DNA from 4 places in the Nonomuraea sp. NPDC048892 genome. Region 3 is predicted to be linked to each of the others. Evidence: predicted binding sites of a transcription regulator. Region 3 holds the regulator's gene; each other region holds the start of a gene.
The links. Region 3 encodes HrcA, which represses chaperone genes, less so after heat shock. Its sites were predicted from a motif close to TTGGCACTCTCNNNNNGAGAGTGCCAA; they were not measured.
Positions count from the first base shown of each region.

Region 1: the regulator HrcA is predicted to act here: its motif matches at 2,492-2,518, upstream of groL (chaperonin GroEL).
Region 2: the regulator HrcA is predicted to act here: its motif matches at 1,639-1,665, upstream of groES (co-chaperone GroES).
Region 4: the regulator HrcA is predicted to act here: its motif matches at 2,014-2,040, upstream of AB0C28_RS25570 (DNA starvation/stationary phase protection protein).

Region 1 covers NZ_JBEZFZ010000015.1:40,761-45,023, reverse strand. The annotation lists gene AB0C28_RS36820 (YbhB/YbcL family Raf kinase inhibitor-like protein) at 1-225, shown strand, start outside; gene AB0C28_RS36815 (hypothetical protein) at 369-605, opposite strand; gene groL (chaperonin GroEL) at 755-2,383, opposite strand; gene AB0C28_RS36805 (cold-shock protein) at 2,713-2,913, opposite strand; gene AB0C28_RS36800 (MoaD/ThiS family protein) at 3,161-3,436, opposite strand; gene thrC (threonine synthase) at 3,461-4,263, opposite strand, start outside.
Region 2 covers NZ_JBEZFZ010000024.1:107,114-111,376, forward strand. The annotation lists gene AB0C28_RS44700 (hypothetical protein) at 1-36, opposite strand, end outside; gene AB0C28_RS44705 (class I SAM-dependent methyltransferase) at 230-1,471, opposite strand; gene groES (co-chaperone GroES) at 1,751-2,065, shown strand; gene groL (chaperonin GroEL) at 2,137-3,756, shown strand; gene AB0C28_RS44720 (hypothetical protein) at 4,085-4,263, shown strand, end outside.
Region 3 covers NZ_JBEZFZ010000004.1:372,246-376,508, reverse strand. The annotation lists gene AB0C28_RS15475 (hypothetical protein) at 1-566, shown strand, start outside; gene AB0C28_RS15470 (16S rRNA (uracil(1498)-N(3))-methyltransferase) at 687-1,412, opposite strand; gene dnaJ (molecular chaperone DnaJ) at 1,409-2,551, opposite strand; gene hrcA (heat-inducible transcriptional repressor HrcA) at 2,563-3,576, opposite strand; gene AB0C28_RS15455 (hypothetical protein) at 3,872-4,030, opposite strand; gene AB0C28_RS15450 (hypothetical protein) at 4,124-4,263, shown strand, end outside.
Region 4 covers NZ_JBEZFZ010000007.1:323,844-328,106, reverse strand. The annotation lists gene AB0C28_RS25580 (bifunctional helix-turn-helix transcriptional regulator/GNAT family N-acetyltransferase) at 1-67, shown strand, start outside; gene AB0C28_RS25575 (alkaline phosphatase PhoX) at 203-1,225, opposite strand; gene AB0C28_RS25570 (DNA starvation/stationary phase protection protein) at 1,466-1,933, opposite strand; gene AB0C28_RS25565 (MerR family transcriptional regulator) at 2,050-3,051, shown strand; gene AB0C28_RS25560 (VIT domain-containing protein) at 3,048-4,263, shown strand, end outside.

The DNA.
Region 1 (4,263 bases), on a different contig from region 3:
GGCCTGCCCGAGGGCGCCGGGCACGCGCGCAACGACTACGGCACGAAGGCGTACGGCGGCGCCGCCCCGCCCCCCGGCGACCCGCACCGCTACGTCTTCACGGTCCACGCGCTCGGGGTCGACCGGCTGGGCGTCGACAGCGACGCCAGCCCGGCGGTGGTGGGCTTCAACATCACCGCCAACACCCTGGCCCGCGGCCATATCGTCGCCCTCTACGGCGTCTGACCGCGAGACACATGAAAGCGCCCCGCCACGGCGGCGGGGCGCTTTTCGTGCCGGCGATCGTCACCGCCGGCGACCTCGTGTGTCAGCCGGGCCCGCCCACCGGCGGCCGAAGCCGGCCGGATCCGGCCGCGGGCCGGGCGGCCTCAGTCGGCCAGCCAGCCCTCCGGGCAGGCCATGAGCTGCGGAAGCAGCGCGTCGAGCACCGTGAGCCCGGTCTGCGCGTTGGGCAGGCAGATCGGCCCCTGCAGCTCACGCAGCAGGGGGATGTCGTTCAGCGACAGGGCGCTCCGCTCGGCGAAGGCCGGGGCGGCCGGGGCGGTGGTGGCGGCGACGAGAGCCAGGGCGGCGACGCCGAAAATGCGCTTGCTGCGGGAAAGCATCCTCTTACTCCTTTGTACAGGTGGTGTGGTGGCACCACCCTTCCTCACTTGGAGTAGCCGAGCAATTGTGAAACGTAATGGCAGTCAAACAAAACAAGAGCGGCCCGGAAAAGCCCGGACCGCTCTTCGTTCTTACGACGAGAAAAGACCTAGAAGTCCATGTCGCCGCCGCCGGGCATGCCGGCCGGCGCAGCGGGGGTCTTCTCGGGCTTCTCGGCGATGACGGCCTCGGTGGTGAGGAAGAGCGCCGCGATGGAAGCGGCGTTCTGCAGCGCGGAGCGCGTCACCTTGGCCGGGTCGAGGATGCCCACCTCGAACATGTTGACGTATTCGCCGGTCGCGGCGTTGAGGCCCTCACCCGGGGTGAGGTTGCGCACGCGCTCGACCACGACGCCGCCCTCAAGGCCGGCGTTGACCGCGATCTGCTTGAGCGGCTCCTCCAGCGCCTTCTTGACGATGGCGGCACCGGTGGCCTCGTCGCCCGTCAGCTCCAGCTTGTCGAACGCCTTGGCGCCGGCCTGCAGCAGGGCCACGCCACCACCGGGGACGATGCCCTCCTCGACGGCCGCCTTGGCGTTGCGCACGGCGTCCTCGATGCGGTGCTTGCGCTCCTTGAGCTCGACCTCGGTCGCGGCGCCGGCCTTGATCACGGCCACGCCGCCGGCCAGCTTGGCCAGGCGCTCCTGCAGCTTCTCGCGGTCGTAGTCGGAGTCGGTGCGCTCGATCTCGGCGCGGATCTCGTTGACCCGGCCCGCGATCTGCTCGGCGTCACCGGCACCGTCGACGATCGTGGTCTCGTCCTTGGTGACGACCACCTTGCGGGCGCGGCCCAGCAGGTCGAGGGTGGCGGTCTCGAGCTTGAGGCCGACCTCCTCGGCGACGACCTGACCGCCGGTCAGGATCGCGATGTCGTTGAGCATGGCCTTACGGCGGTCACCGAAGCCCGGGGCCTTGACCGCGACCGAGCGGAACAGGCCTCGGATCTTGTTGACGACCAGGGTGGCCAGGGCCTCGCCCTCGACGTCCTCGGCGATGATCAGCAGCGGCTTGCCGGACTGCACGACCTTGTCGAGCAGCGGCAGCAGGTCCTTGTTGGCCGAGACCTTGCTGTTGACGATCAGGATGTACGGGTCTTCGAGCACGGCCTCCATGCGGTCGGAGTCGGTCACGAAGTACATCGACGTCATGCCCTTGTCGAAGCGCATGCCCTCGGTGAGCTCGAGCTCAAGGCCGAAGGTGTTGCTCTCCTCGACGGTGATGACGCCTTCCTTGCCGACCTTGTCCATCGCCTCGGCGATGAGCGAGCCGATCTCGGGGTCGGCGGCGGAGATGGAGGCGGTGGAGGCGATCTGCTCCTTGGTCTCCACGTCCTTGGCCAGCTTGGAGAGCTCCTCGCTGACGCGCTCGACGGCCGCCTCGATGCCCTTCTTCAGGGCCATCGGGTTGGCGCCGGCGGCGACATTGCGCAGACCCTCGCGCACCAGCGCCTGGGCGAGCACGGTGGCGGTGGTGGTGCCGTCACCCGCGACGTCGTCGGTCTTCTTGGCGACTTCCTTGACCAGCTCGGCGCCGATCTTCTCCCAAGGGTCCTCGAGCTCGATCTCCTTGGCGATGGACACACCGTCGTTGGTGATCGTGGGAGCGCCCCACTTCTTCTCCAGCACGACGTTGCGGCCCTTGGGACCCAAAGTCACCTTGACGGCGTCGGCGAGCTGGTTCATACCGCGCTCGAGACCGCGCCGGGCGTCCTCGTCAAACGCGATCATCTTGGCTGCCATAAGGCTAGACCTCCCAGATACAGGGTGGCTTGTCGTGGACCGAGCCGACGCCCGCGACGGCATGGGCCCGCATCTCCGTTCGGCAGACCCCATCGTCTCGATCCGATGTTGGCACTCTGCTGCACAGAGTGCCAACGAACTGTTTAGCACTCTACCCTGCCGAGTGCAAGCGAACGCACCCGCGCCGGATGTTCCTCCCCAGGTCAGAAGTCAGTACGGCGAGCCGCCCGAAGCAGCTCGCCGCACGCGAGTCGACGATTGAGAGGTGACGGTTCGCACGGACTGCGCTGCCGTGCGAGCCCGCCCGGTGCATACCAGTTGACGTGACCTCAGACCGTGCGGACGGACTCCGCCTGCGGCCCCTTCTGGCCCTGCGTGATCTCGAACTCGACGCGCTGACCCTGTTCGAGAGAGCGGTACCCGTCCATCATGATCGCTGAGTAATGGACGAATACATCCTTACCACCGTCTACCGCGATGAAGCCGTAGCCCTTGTCCGCGTTGAACCACTTGACGGTGCCCTGCGCCACTTCCGACTCCTCTTACTGGTCTCTCAGATCTCGCCCATTCCTCCGCGAGGCCTGTAATCGCCTGACATAACTGAAAATCATGCAGACGATCGCCCTCGACCATACCTGTGGCACGGGGTTTGGCAACAGAGTCAATCTGCAAACCAGGTATTTCTTCGCAGCGAAGCTCGTACAACGGTGAATTAGCCCTGGAAAAGCAGAAGGCGCCCACAAGGGGCGCCTTCCACGATCGGGGATGCCGCGGCACTCAGCCGCCGGCGACCGCGGGGATGATGGAGATCTGCGTGCCCTCTGGGGCGGGAGTGTCGAGACCCTGGGCGAAACGGACGTCCTCTTCCCCAACATAAACGTTGACGAAACGTCGAATCTTGCCCGATTCATCCAGAATTCTCGCGCCGATGCCCGGGTAGTCGGAGTCCAGCTTGGCGAGCACGTCACGAAGAGTCGCGCCTTCGCCACTCACTTCGGCGTTGCCCCCGGTGTACGTGCGCAGAATGGTGGGAATCCGCACAGAAACGCTCATGGTAAATGTCGCCTTTCCTGGTTGTCAGACAGTCGCGCGGAACGCGTCGAGGGAGGGCCGGATCACGGCCGTGGGCGCGGCGTCGTCGCTGATGGCGTCGAGCGTCTTGAGCCCGTCGCCGGTGTTCAGCACCACGGTCTCGGCCTCGGGGTCGAGCCTGCCGCTCTCGGCCAGCTTCTTCAGCACGCCGACGGTCACCCCGCCCGCGGTCTCGGCGAAGACTCCCTCGGTCGAGGCGAGCAGCTTGATGGCGGCCACGATCTCGGCGTCCGTGACGTCCTCGACGCCCCCTCCGGTGCGTCGTGCGATGTCCAGCACGTAGGGACCGTCGGCCGGGTTGCCGATGGCCAGTGACTTGGCGATGGTGTCGGGCTTGACCGGCTGGACGACGTCGTGACCGGCCTTGTACGCGGCCGACACCGGCGAGCAGCCTTCGGCCTGTGCCCCGAAGATCTTGTAGGGCGTGTCCTCGACCAGCCCCAGCTGGATCAGCTCCTTGAAGCCCTTGTCGATCTTGGTGAGCTGGGAGCCGGAGGCGATGGGGATGACGATCTGCTCGGGCAGCCGCCAGCCGAGCTGCTCGGCGATCTCGTACGCGAGCGTCTTGGAGCCCTCGGCGTAGTAGGGCCGCAGGTTGACGTTGACGAAGCCCCACTTGTCGCCCATGGGGTCGCCGATCAGCTCGGAGCAGAACCGGTTGACCTCGTCGTAGCTGCCGTCGATCGCGATCAGCCGACCACCGAACACGCGGGCCATGGCGATCTTCGCGGCTTCGAGGTCGGACGGGATGAACACGCACGCGTCGAGCCCGGCCCGCGCCGCGGCGG
Region 2 (4,263 bases), on a different contig from region 3:
CGTCTGAAGCAGGGTGGTGTGGTTGGAATGGTCCACCGAAAGCTCCTTCGCTCGCCGACGGTCTGCCGCGCAGCGGTGGGGTTGGTCCGGTTCATCTGAAAGAGCGAGAACGCGGGTGACCGCATTAAGGGGGAGAACTCCCGCCCGCCAACCTTAGCCTTTCGATCATGGTCCGTCAGGGCCGAAGTGAAAGATCGCCGTTAACGCGCGGATGACCGAGTTTGGAGGTTCAGGCAGGTGAGAGGGGTTTGCAGAGAAGAACCGATGGTTTGTCGAGAATGCGGGTCAAGATGACGACGGCCGAGTTGTCGCCTTTGAGGCGCAGGTCGGCGCGGAGGCGTTCGATGTCGACCGCGGAGCCCCGCTTTTTGATGGTGGCATTGCCGATTTGTCGCTCGCGGAGAAGCGCGCGGAGTTTTTTCAGAGAGAACGGGAGAATGTCCTCTATTTCGTATCTGGTGGCCCATGGGGTGTCCACCGGGTCGTCCGCGGTGATGTAGGCGATCAGCGGGTCGAGCAGCCTGCCGCCGACCAGCTCGGCCACTTCGGCGACGAGATGGGCGCGGACGGCGGCGCCGTCCGGCTCGTACACGTACCGGCCGGCGGGGCCGACCGGCGCGGGGGTGGCGGTGACGCCGGCGGCCGTGAGGGAGTGGCCGCCGGGCAGCAGCGTGGCGCGCCGGCCGCCGCCCTGGCCGGTCCAGATCGTGGCTTCCTTGACCTCGCCCTTGTACGAGACCCACTCCGTCTGCGCGCCTTCGGGGATGAACTCGTACGGGATGCCGGGCGCGACCTTGACGCAGGCCAGGCCAGCGCGGGAGATCAGGTCGAGCACCACGGGCCACGGCGGGGAGTAGGCCATGGGGTCGAACGTCCTGCCCCTGCCGGTCCGCCTGGCCGGATCGGCGAACAGCACGTCGTACTCCTCCGGCCTGATCTGCGCCGCGTCGCCCACGCGTACCGTCACCCGGTCGTCCACGCCGAGCGCGCGGGCGTTGGCCGCGGCCACGGCGACGGTCAGCGGGTCGGTGTCCACGGCGGTCACGGCGCAGCCGGCGCGGGCCAGCGCGAGCAGGTCACCGCCGATGCCGCAACAGGCGTCCACGACTTGGAGCGCCTTCCCGGCCGCCGGTGCGGTCGCCGATCCAGGCTCCGGCCCGGTCGGCGCTTCGAATGTGTGTCCGGCCATCGCCGGCAGGCGGCGGGCGCGGTGCTCGGCGACCTCAGCCCTGGTGGACTGCTCCAGGCCGTGCGGCGTGAAATACATCACCGCCGCGTCCTCGCCGAACTTGGCCTTCGCCCGTTCCCTGAGCCCCGCCTGGGTGAGCGCGGCGGAGGTGAGGGCGGCGTCGTACGTCCTGCGCAGCGCGGTGGCGGCGGCGACCGGATCGGCGCCGGCGAGCTCACCGGCCCGCGCCAGGGCCTCCTGGCCGCGCGGGGTCAGCAGCTCGGTGAAGGCGTCGAGGTCCACGTCGTCCGACGTTAGCGCCACGGCGTACCCGGATCGTCCCGCAGACGGGGGGAGATGGGAGTATTTGTCCACGTAGCGGCCTTGGCGAGGCCCGGGCTTTGACGCCTGATCGCTCAGAGCAGACGCGTTCGTGTTGACTGTCAAGCCCCTCTTGCATATGTTTCGTGTTGGCACTCTCCCCTTGAGAGTGCCAACGTGCGACGAGGCAGGTCTGACACCCGCGACGGCAGGCCCCGCTGGTCGCCTCTTCTGATCATTCAAATCTGAAGGGGAGGTCCGATCGTGACGACCGCCACCAAGGTTCCCGTTAAGCCGCTCGGCGACCGCATTGTGGTTCAGCCGCTTGAGGCCGAGCAGACCACCGCTTCCGGCCTGGTCATCCCTGACACCGCCAAGGAGAAGCCGCAGGAGGGCAAGGTCCTCGCGGTGGGCCCGGGCAACTGGGACGAGGACGGCGACAAGCGGATTCCGCTCGACGTCTCCGAGGGCGACATCGTCCTCTACAGCAAGTACGGCGGCACCGAGGTCAAGTACGGCGGCGAGGAGTACCTCGTGCTCTCCGCCCGCGATGTTCTCGCGATCATCGAGAAGTAGCCGGATGTGTCGAGCCCCGGGCGCTCTTGAGGGCGGCCGGGGCTTTCGACGCTAGGAGAGGACTTTCAGTTATGGCGAAGATCCTGGAGTTCAACGAGGACGCCCGCCGTGCGCTCGAGCGCGGTGTGAACGCCCTCGCGGACGCCGTGAAGGTAACCCTCGGCCCGCGTGGCCGCAACGTCGTCATCGACAAGAAGTTCGGTGCGCCGACGATCACGAACGACGGTGTGACCATCGCTCGTGAGATCGAGCTGGAGGAGCGCTACGAAAACCTCGGCGCCCAGCTCGCCAAGGAAGTGGCCACCAAGACCAACGACATCGCGGGCGACGGCACCACCACCGCGACCGTCCTGGCCCAGGCCATGGTCCGCGAGGGCCTGCGCAACGTGGCCGCCGGCGCCTCGCCGCTGTCGCTCAAGCGCGGCATCGACAAGGCCGCCAAGGAGATCAGCGACAAGCTGCTCGCCAGCGCCCGTGAGGTCGGCGACAAGAAGGAGATCGCCAATGTCGCGACGATCTCCGCGCAGGACGCCAAGATCGGCGAGCTGATCGCCGAGGCGTTCGACAAGGTGGGCAAGGACGGTGTCCTCACCGTCGAAGAGTCCAACGCCATGGGCATGGAGCTCGAGTTCACCGAGGGCATGCAGTTCGACAAGGGCTACCTGTCGGCCTACATGGTGACCGACCCCGAGCGGATGGAAGCCGTCCTCGAAGACGCCTACATCCTGCTCACCCAGGGCAAGATCGCCTCCATCGCGGACTTCCTGCCGCTGCTGGAGAAGATCGCCCAGACCAAGAAGCCGCTGCTCGTGGTCGCCGAGGACGTCGAGGGCGAAGCCCTGGCCGTCCTGGTCACCAACAAGATCCGCGGCACCTTCACCTCCGTGGCCGTCAAGGCCCCGGGCTTCGGTGACCGCCGCAAGGCGATGCTGCAGGACATGGCCATCCTCACCGGCGGCCAGGTCGTCAGCGAAGAGGTCGGCCTCAAGCTGGAGCACGTCGGTCTCGAGGTGCTCGGCACGGCCCGCCGCGTCGTCGTCACCAAGGACGCCACGACCATCGTCGACGGCGCCGGTGACGCGCAGGCCATCGAGGACCGCGTCAAGGAGATCAAGATTGCCATCGAGCAGTCCGACTCCGACTGGGACCGCGAGAAGCTGCAGGAGCGCCTGGCCAAGCTCGCCGGCGGTGTGTGCGTGCTGCGCGTCGGCGCCGCCACCGAGGTGGAGCTGAAGGAGAAGAAGCACCGCCTCGAGGACGCGATCTCCGCGACCCGCGCCGCGATCGAGGAGGGCATCGTCTCCGGCGGTGGCTCCGCGCTCATCCACGTCTCCAAGGAACTCGACGACCTCGGCCTGACGGGCGACGAGGCCACCGGTGTCGGCGTCGTGCGCCGCGCCCTGGTGGAGCCCGCCCGCTGGATCGCCGAGAACGCCGGTCTCGAGGGTTACGTGGTGACGCACAAGGTGGCCGAGCTGAAGGCCGGCGAGGGCTTCAACGCCGCCACCGGCGAATACGGCAACCTGCTCGACCAGGGTGTCATCGACCCGGTCAAGGTCACGCGTTCGGCCGTGCAGAACGCGGCGTCGATCGCGGGCATGCTGCTCACCACCGAGGCGCTCGTCGTGGACAAGCCCGAGGAGGAGGCCCCGGCCGCCGGCCAGGGCCACGGTCACGGCCACGGCCACTGACCTCACGTCCGACCGTTTCACGGCCCGCACCCGTCCGGGGGTGCGGGCCGTGACGCGTTTGCGGGGGTGTACGCGTCCGGGGGTATGGGCTGTGACGCGTTCGCGGGGGCGTACGCGTCCGGGGGCCGTTGTGCGCTTCCGTGGCGTACCCGTCCGGGGGTATGGGCGCGGGGGGTGCCCCGTGCGGGGGTGCGGGCTGTGACGCGGTTCTGGGGCGTATCCGTCCGGCGGCTACGGGCCGCCGTGACACGGTTTCCGAGCCGCCCGGCGTCGTGGGAGCAGGACGTACGCTGGGCGCTGACTCGACGCGGGGAGGGTGGGGGCGCGGATGCGGTACCAGCGGGCCGTGGAGCGGCTGCGGATGCTCGCGCAGGCCTGCGAGCAGACCCGGCGCGTGCCGGCGGACGAGCCGTTCCTGAAGGAGGCGTACGTCTTCGGTGACCTACTGGAGGGCGCCGACCCCATCGAGGCGATCGAGGTCGCCTTCGTCCTGAACCTGCCGCCCGA
Region 3 (4,263 bases):
AGATCATCCGTGGCCGCATCGAGCGGCGTGGAGTGCGCAACCTGTTCTGGTGGCGAGCGGGCGCGGCCGCCGCCAGCGCCCTGCTGGTGGCGGGAACGATCGTGATGGCCGTTCCCTCGCTGCGCTCCCAGATCATCGACCAGATCCCGGTCGGCCCCATCGACAACGAGACGACCTCCGAGGCTCCTTCCAACTCCTCCACCACCCGTTCCGTGCAGCCTCCGCCGCCGGAGCGGACCAGCGACCCGCCCGCGGCCGTGATCCCCGAGACCCCCAAGCCGCCGACCCCGCGCACCAGCCGTAAGGCCGACTCGACCAGCAGGCCGTCCCCGTCGCCCAGCCCGACGCCGACCTCCTGCCCCTCGACCCTGGCCGAGCAGGCCGAGCCGCCCGCCGACTGTCCTACGCTGTCACCGACGCCCACTCCGACGCCGACGTCGGAGGAGACGAGCGCGCCGCCCACGGCCTGCCCGCCCGAGGAGTGCCCGCCGTCAGACGACGCGATGGAGACACCCGCGGAGCTGGCCAGCCCGCTCCAGGACACCTCCGACGCCACGGTGCCCTGACCCGGCTGAGCCGGCCGAACCACCCGCACGTCTTCACGACCGCAACGTCGCGGTCACACCCCCATGCCCCGCCCGCAGCGTCGCGGGCACGCTCGCACGGCCTGCGCGGTTCGCGCGGTCTCACCAGCGTCCGGTACGGCTGAGCAGCACGGCCGCCGCCGCGACCCCCGCCGTGGACGTACGCAGAACCGTCGGCCCCAGCAGCACCGGCGCCGCCCCGGCCGCCCCGAACCGGGCGAGCTCGTCCTCCGAGACGCCGCCCTCAGGACCCACGACCATCACGATGTCGCCGCTCGCCGGCAGCGGAACCTTCGACAGCGGCCCTGCCGCCTCCTCGTGCAGCACCAGGCCCAGGGCCGCGCCGGCGAGCAGCTGTTCGACCTGGGCCGTGGTGGCGAGGTCCGTCACCTCGGGCAGGTGGAAGCGGCGGGCCTGCTTGCCCGCCTCGCGGGCCGTGGCACGCCACCGGCCCAGCGCCTTGGCGACCTTGTCGCCCTTCCACTGCGTGATGCTGCGCGCGGCCGACCACGGGACGATCACGTCCACGCCGGCCTCGGTCATCATCTCGACCGCCAGCTCGCCCCTGTCGCCCTTGGGCAGCCCCTGGACGACGACGAGCCGGGGCCCTGGCGCCTCGACCTGGTAGCGGCGCAGCACGTCGAGCCTGAGCGCGTCCTTCAGGGTCTCGCGTACGACGCACTCGGCCACCGTGCCGGCGCCGTCGGTCAGATCGACCCGCTCACCGGCGCGCAGCCGTCGTACGGAGGCTGCGTGCCGCCCCTCGGGCCCGTCGAGCGTCAGCTCGGGGCCGTCGAGCGCGTCGGCCAGGAAGACGGGCGCCGTCACCGGCCGTTGAACGCGTCACGCAGGCGGGAGAAAAAACCCTGCTGACCCGGTGCGAACTTGCCAGGCGGGCGCTCCTCACCCCGCTGCCTGGACAGCTCGCGGAGCAGTTCTTCCTGGGCGGTGTCGAGGCGGGTCGGCGTCTCGACGTTGACGTGGATGAGCAGGTCGCCCCTGCCGGACTCGTTGAGCCGCTGCACGCCGCGGCCGTACATGGTGATGACCTGGCCGGACTGGGTGCCGGGGCGGACGTCGATCTCCTCGGAGCCGTCGAGCGTCTCCACCGCCAGCACGGTGCCGAGCGCGGCGGCCGTCATCGGGATCTGCACGGTGCAGTGGAGGTCGTCGCCGCGCCGTTCGAAGATCTCGTGGGCCCGTTCGACGATCTCCAGGAAGAGGTCTCCCGGCGGGCCGCCGCCTGGACCGACCTCACCCTCGCCGGCGAGCTGGATGTGGGTGCCGTCCTCGACGCCGGCGGGGATGCGGACCTTGATCGTACGGCGGGTGCGCACCCGGCCGTCGCCGGAGCACTCCTGGCAGGGATGGCGGATGATCGTCCCGAAGCCACCGCACTGGGGGCACGGCCGCGAGGTCATGACCTGGCCCAGGAAGGAGCGGGTGACCTGGGAGATCTCACCGCGCCCGTTGCACATGTCGCAGGTGTCGGGGTGGGTGCCCGCCGCCGCGCCGGCGCCGTGGCACACCTCGCACAGCACGGCCGTGTCGACGGCCAGCTCGCGGGTGGTGCCGAACGCCGTCTCGCGCAGGTCGAGCTCCACCCTGATGGTGGCGTTGCGACCTCTGCGGGCGCGTGAGCGCGGCCCGCGGGCGCCGGCGGCCGTGCCGAAGAAGGCGTCCATGATGTCGCTGAACGGGAAGCCCGCGCCGAACCCGCCCGCGGCGCCCGCGCCCGCTCCCGCACCGCCGAAGGGGTCGCCACCCAGGTCGTACATCTGGCGCTTGTTGGGGTCGGAGAGCACCTCGTAGGCCTGCGTGATCTCCTTGAACCGCTCCTGGGTCTCAGGATCGGGGTTCACGTCGGGGTGCAGCTCACGGGCGAGACGGCGGTAAGCCTTCTTGATCTCGTCCTGACTCGCGTCACGGCGCACCCCGAGGGTGGCGTAGTAGTCGCTGTTTGCCACTTATCGACCTCTTATGATGCAGCCAGGATCTGGCTGACGTAGCGTGCCACCGCGCGTACGGCGCCCATCGTCACGGGATAGTCCATCCTGGTCGGCCCGAGTACGCCGAGCCGGGCCAGTTGGTTGTCGCCAGAACCGTATCCGGTCGCGACGATGGATGTCCCCCGCAGGTAGGGGTTTTCCGCGCCGATGCGCACGGTGAGCGCGGACGGGGTGTCTGAGGTTGTCTCGCCGAGCAGCCGCATGAGGACCACCTGCTCCTCCAGCGCCTCCAGCACGTCACGCAGGCCGGTGGTGAAGTCGGCGCCGGCGAGGTTGGCCGCGCCGGCGAACACGATCTTCTCGTCGTGCCGCTCGACCAGCGTCTCGAGCAGGACCGACAGGACCGTGGCCACCACGGGCCGGTCTTCGAGGGGCAGCCGCTCGGGCAGGTCGGCGACCAGGTCGGGCACGCTGCTCAGGCCGCAGCCGTCGAGGCAGGAGTTGAGCACCGCGCGCAGGTGCGCGATGCGGGCGTCCTCCACCACCTCGGGCAGCTCGACCACGCGCTGCTCGACGCGGCCGGTGTTGGTGATCAGCACGAGCATGACCCGCCGGTCGCTCAGCGGGACCAGCTCGACGTGTCTGACCGTCGAACGGGTCAGCGTCGGATATTGCACGACCGCGACCTGCCGGGTCAGCTGCGCGAGCAGCCGGACCGTGCGGGTGACCACGTCGTCGAGGTCGACCGCGCCGGCCAGGAACGTCTCGATGGCTCTGCGCTCGGCCCCGGACAGCGGCTTCACCTGCGAGAGCCGGTCGACGAACAGGCGGTAGCCCTTGTCCGTCGGCACGCGGCCCGCGCTGGTGTGCGGCTGGGTGATGTAGCCCTCCTCCTCCAGCGCGGCCATGTCGTTTCTGACCGTCGCGGGGGAGACCTTCAGGTTGTGGCGCTCGGCGAGCGCTTTGGAGCCCACCGGTTCGTTGGTGGACACGTAGTCTTCGACAATGGCTCTGAGCACAGCCAGCTTACGTTCGTCGAGCACGTGCTCACCTCCTGCCTCTGTCTCTGTCAGGAACGCGGTGTCTAGCACTCTGTGTTCCCGAGTGCCAAGTGTACGGCTCTCGCCCACAAGGTGCGATAACAGCGGGTCCCATCCTGCTGCTGGCGTGGTGTGAGCGACAGGCCTCAGACTGGCGAACATGACCGACGATTCTCAGCCCCCGCCGTACGGCCCCCCGTCTGAGCAGGGGCCTCACCACGGTCAGCCGCAACCTCCTCAGTACGGGCCGCCTTCCGGGCCGCAGCCCGGCCCTGGCCCCGATCAACCTTACGGACAGTCACCGTACGGACAGCCACCGTACGGGCAACCGCCTTACGGGCCGCCGCCGCAGGGACAGCAGCCCCCGTACGGACAGCCTCCGCCCTACGGGCAGCAGCCGCAGTACGGTGAGCCCACCCAGTTCGGCCCGCCACCTCAGTACGGACAATACGGCCAACAGGCCCAATTTCCACCACGAATCGACTCCAAAGCCATAAAGCCCAGCCTGTGGTGGCTCGCCGCCGCCTGGGGCGTGTTCCTGGTGTGCGTGGTGGCGGGTGTGGCCCTGTTCGGCGGCGGCCTGGTGAGCAGCGTGGCGGACATGGCGCCGACGAAGACGTTCGCGCCCGGCGAGAGCATCACGGTGTCGGTCGATCCGGCCGACAAACCGGCCGTCTACGTCGCCAGCGA
Region 4 (4,263 bases), on a different contig from region 3:
GGGGGTGGAGAACGGGGTACCGGTCAACGAACAGATGTGGTCCCTCGACCTCCACCCCACCGCCTGAGCCGCCTCCCGTCAGGCACGGAGGGGCCCGCCACTGGCCGCGTCCGCCCGTGTCAGGTGGGGAAGGGGCCCGCCGCCCCTGAACCGGTTGTCGTCAGGCACAGAGGGGGCCACCTCTGAACCGGCCGGCTCGGGGTCAGGGGCGGAAGGGTCCCGCTACCTCGAACGTGTGGCCCTCCGTGCGGCCGCGCCTGGCCGAGAAGTAGAGCCGTTCGCCGCCGGGTGAGAAGGCCAGCCCGGTCAGCTCGGCCCCGTCGTAGCCCTCCAGCCGCAGGAACGGGGTCACCGCGCGGTCGGGCGCGATGACGTCGATCTCCGCGCGCTCCCTGGCGACGTAGAGGTCTCCTGACGGGGCGGCGGTGATGGCCCGCACGCCTTCGCAGAGCCGGTCGAGCGACGAGGTCTGGGCGTCGTAGGCCCACAGCCCGGTGTCGCCCTTGGTGGTGAAGTAGCAGACCCCGCCCGCGTAGTGGCAGCCGTCGCCGCCGTCGAAGTGGCGGGCGTCGTCGACCTGGTGGCGGGCCTCCTTGAGCAGGGCCGCCGGCGACGGCACCGCCTGCCAGCGGCCGGAGCCGCACAGGACCTCCAGCGTGCCCTCGGTCAGGTCACCCCAGTCACCCGGCCGGAACCGGTAGAAGCAGCCGTCGGGCTCGTCCTCGGTCATGTAGATGACGCGCCGCTCTGGGTCGCAGGCGGCGGCCTCGTGCTTGAAGCGGCCCATGGACAGGCGGGGACGCGCGGCCCGCGCGCCGTAGGGGTCGCATTCGAACACACGGCCCCGGTGGCCGAGCTCGCACGACAGCCAGGTGTGCCACGGCGTCGCGCCGCCCGCGCAGTTGAGATCGGTGCCCGACAGGATGCGGTAGGCGTCGGCGACACTGCCGTCGGCGCGGAAGCGCAGCGCGGAGGCGCCGCCGAGCAGGGGCAACTCGGAGTTGGACACGTAGATCCAGCCGGCTCCGTCGGGGAAACAGGCGCCGCCGTCGGGCGCCGCGTGCCACGTCAGGCCGGCGACCTTGTCGCCCGAGCGGGCCACGACCCTGCCGGTGAACCCCGGGGGCAGCGCGAGGCCGCCGGGTCCGGTCAGGCCGAGCGGTCCGTACGGGCTGATGCCGCCCGCCAAGAGCGGGCCCGTGCGGAGGAGAGTCTTGCGGGACATCGTTGGGCCTCCCTCTAGGTGCCACGCTAGTCGACCGCACCGACATGAATGGCAGGGACTCGCGAGTTCAAACTCTGCGCAAACCCCGAAGCCCGCCCCGGCATGCGAAACCCAGCACCGACCTCCGACGGCCGGACACCCGAAACCCAGCACAGGCCTGCGGCTGCCGGACCTGCGAAAGCCCGGGCTCGCGAGCCCGGGCTCTCCGCCCCGCATCAGAGCTGGGCCTGCAACCCCGTATCAGCGCTGGGCCTGGAACATCCAGTGCTGCTTGTCCAGTTCCTGCGTCACCGCGATCAGCAGATCCTGGCTGACCGGATCGGCCTCCTCGGTGGCCCGGATGCGCTCGTACATGCGCTTGCTGATGCCGTCCAGGATGTCCGTCATCGTCGCCGCCACCTTGCCGTCCTCGATCCAGCCGCTCTCCGGCTGAGGCAGCTTCGTGGAACGGGAGACCGTGGCGGAGCGGCCGTCCGGGCTGATCCCGAGGGCGACGGCGCGTTCGGCGATGGTGTCCATGTGGGTTCTGGCCAGCTGGGTGACCTCGTCGAGCTGAAGGTGGAGTGCGCGGAAGTGGGAACCGACGAGGTTCCAGTGCGCCTGCTTGGCGACCAGGGACAGATCGATCAGATCCACCAGGGCGCCTTGAAGGGCTTCCGCGACGGTGTTCTTTGCATCGCCCGAAAGTGGGCCGGTGATCGTAGCCATGCTGTTTCTCCTCCCCGAGGGGTGAGCTTTACACCTGGATCAACCTCCTTCAGGGGGTGGTTCTTCCCACATTCTGCTAGTTGACAGTGTAATAGTGACAGTGTCAGTGTGGTCGTATGAGCGACACCTGGACGATCGGCGAGCTGGCCGAGCACGCGGCGCGCGCCCTGCGCGACAGCGCGCCGCCTCCTGCCAACGGCCGGGTCCGCGACGTGCCCGGGGAGCGGCTGATCAGGTGGTACACGACCATCGGCCTGGTCGACCCGCCCCTGACCCGACGCGGCCGGATCGCCCGCTACGGGCGACGGCACCTGCTCCAGTTGGTGGCGGTGAAACGGCTACAGGCAGCCGGCCGGTCGATCGCCGAGATCCAGGTGGCCCTGGCGGGGGCAACGGACCACATGCTGGAGTCAGCGGCCCACCTCGGCCCCACTCCGGCCCCCATGCCCGGCGCCCTCCCCGACAGCAACACCCACCACGCCGCCGCCCACCGCCTCGACAGCACCCTCCGAGACAACGCCTCCCCAGACAACGCCTCCCCCGGCAGCGCGCCCTCGGACAGCGCATCCCTGGACGGCACGTCCTCTGATGGCACCGCCCCGGGCAACGCACCCCCGGGCTACGCACCCCTGGACAGCGCCCCGCAGGACGGCGCATCCTCGGACAGCGCCTCCCCGGGTGGCACGCCCTTGGGCAGCGCCTCCCCGGACGGCGTCCTCCAGGACGGCGCATCCCTGGGTGGCGCATCCCTGGGTGGCGCATCCCTGGGTGGCGCATCCCTTGAGGACGGGCCCGTGGAAGGAGGCCCGGCCGACGGCGAAGGCGGTAGGCGGGCGACGCGCGGGCGGTTCTGGGCCGAGCGGCCGGACACGGCTAGCGGGCCGGACGCGCCAAAGGCTGCCGGTGCGGCAAAGGCTGCGGGCGCGTCGGACGGGAAGGCGGCAGCGGCGCGGCGGCGGGGCAGAGCCGGTGGTGGGGTGGTTACGGGGGTCAGGCTGGGTGACGGGGTGCGGCTCGTGCTGGACGCGGGGCGGGTCCCGTCGGAGGAGGACGTTCAGGCGGTGCTGGCGGCGGCGGGACCGCTGCTCGCGGTGCTCGAAGAGAGGGAGCTGATATGAAGATCACTTCGCTGGAGCCCGCGCGGTGCCTGCCGGTGCCGGACGCCGGGTTCGGCGCGCTGCTGACCGAGCGTGGCAACCTGCCGCTGGAGAGCGTGGACGTGGCCGCGGACATCTCGGGACTCATCGCCGGGGTCGAGGTCACGCAGGGGTTCAGGAACCCGTTCGACGTCACCTTGGAGGCCACGTACGTCTTCCCGCTGCCCGACCGCGCGGCCGTCACCGCGTTCCGGATGGAGGCCGACGACCGGGTGGTCGAGGGCGTGCTCAAGGAGCGTGGCCAGGCCAGGGCCGACTACGACCAGGCGCTGCGCGAGGGCAGGCGGGCGGCCATCGCCGAGGAGGAGCGGCCCGACGTGTTCACGATCAGGGTGGGCAACATCCTGCCCGGCGAGCGCGTCAGGGTCACGCTGTCGATGAGCCAGCCGCTGCCGTACGAGGACGGCGCGGCCACGTTCAGGTTCCCGCTGGTCGTGGCGCCGCGCTACATCCCCGGCAGGCCGATCGACGGGCCGCCGGCCGGTGACGGCACGGCGCCCGACACCGGCGCGGTCCCCGACGCCTCCAGGATCAGCCCTCCCGTGCTGCTGCCCGGCTTCCCCGACCCGGTGCGGCTGTCGCTGACCGCGCGCGTGGACGCCGCCGGTCTGGAGCTGCGCGAGCTGGCCTCCAGCCTGCACGTCGTGGAGGAGGAGACCGGCGGGCCCGATCAGGCGACCCGTACCGTACGCGTGCGTCCCGGTGAGCGGCTCGACCGTGACTTCGTGCTGCGGCTGTCGTTCGACGCCTCCACGGCGTTGCAGCTCGACGGCCGGGGCACGTTCGCGCTCACCGTGCTCCCGCCGCCGCTGGAGGCTCCGCGCACCCCACGCGACCTGGTGCTGCTGCTCGACCGGTCCGGCAGCATGGGCGGCTGGAAGATGGTGTGCGCCCGGCGGGCCGCCGCGCGCATCGTCGACACGCTGACGCCGCAGGACCGGTTCGCGGTGCTGACCTTCGACTCCGTGGTGGAGCAGGCGTTCGAGGGGATGGCGCAGGCGTCCGACCGCAACCGCTACCGCGCGGTCGAGCACCTGTCCCGGGTGGACGCGCGCGGCGGCACCGAGCTGCTGGAGCCGCTGCGTCAGGCCATCGCCCTGCTGGACGGCGAGAGCGGGCGCGAACGCGTCGTGGTGCTGGTCACCGACGGCCAGGTGGGCAACGAGGACCAGA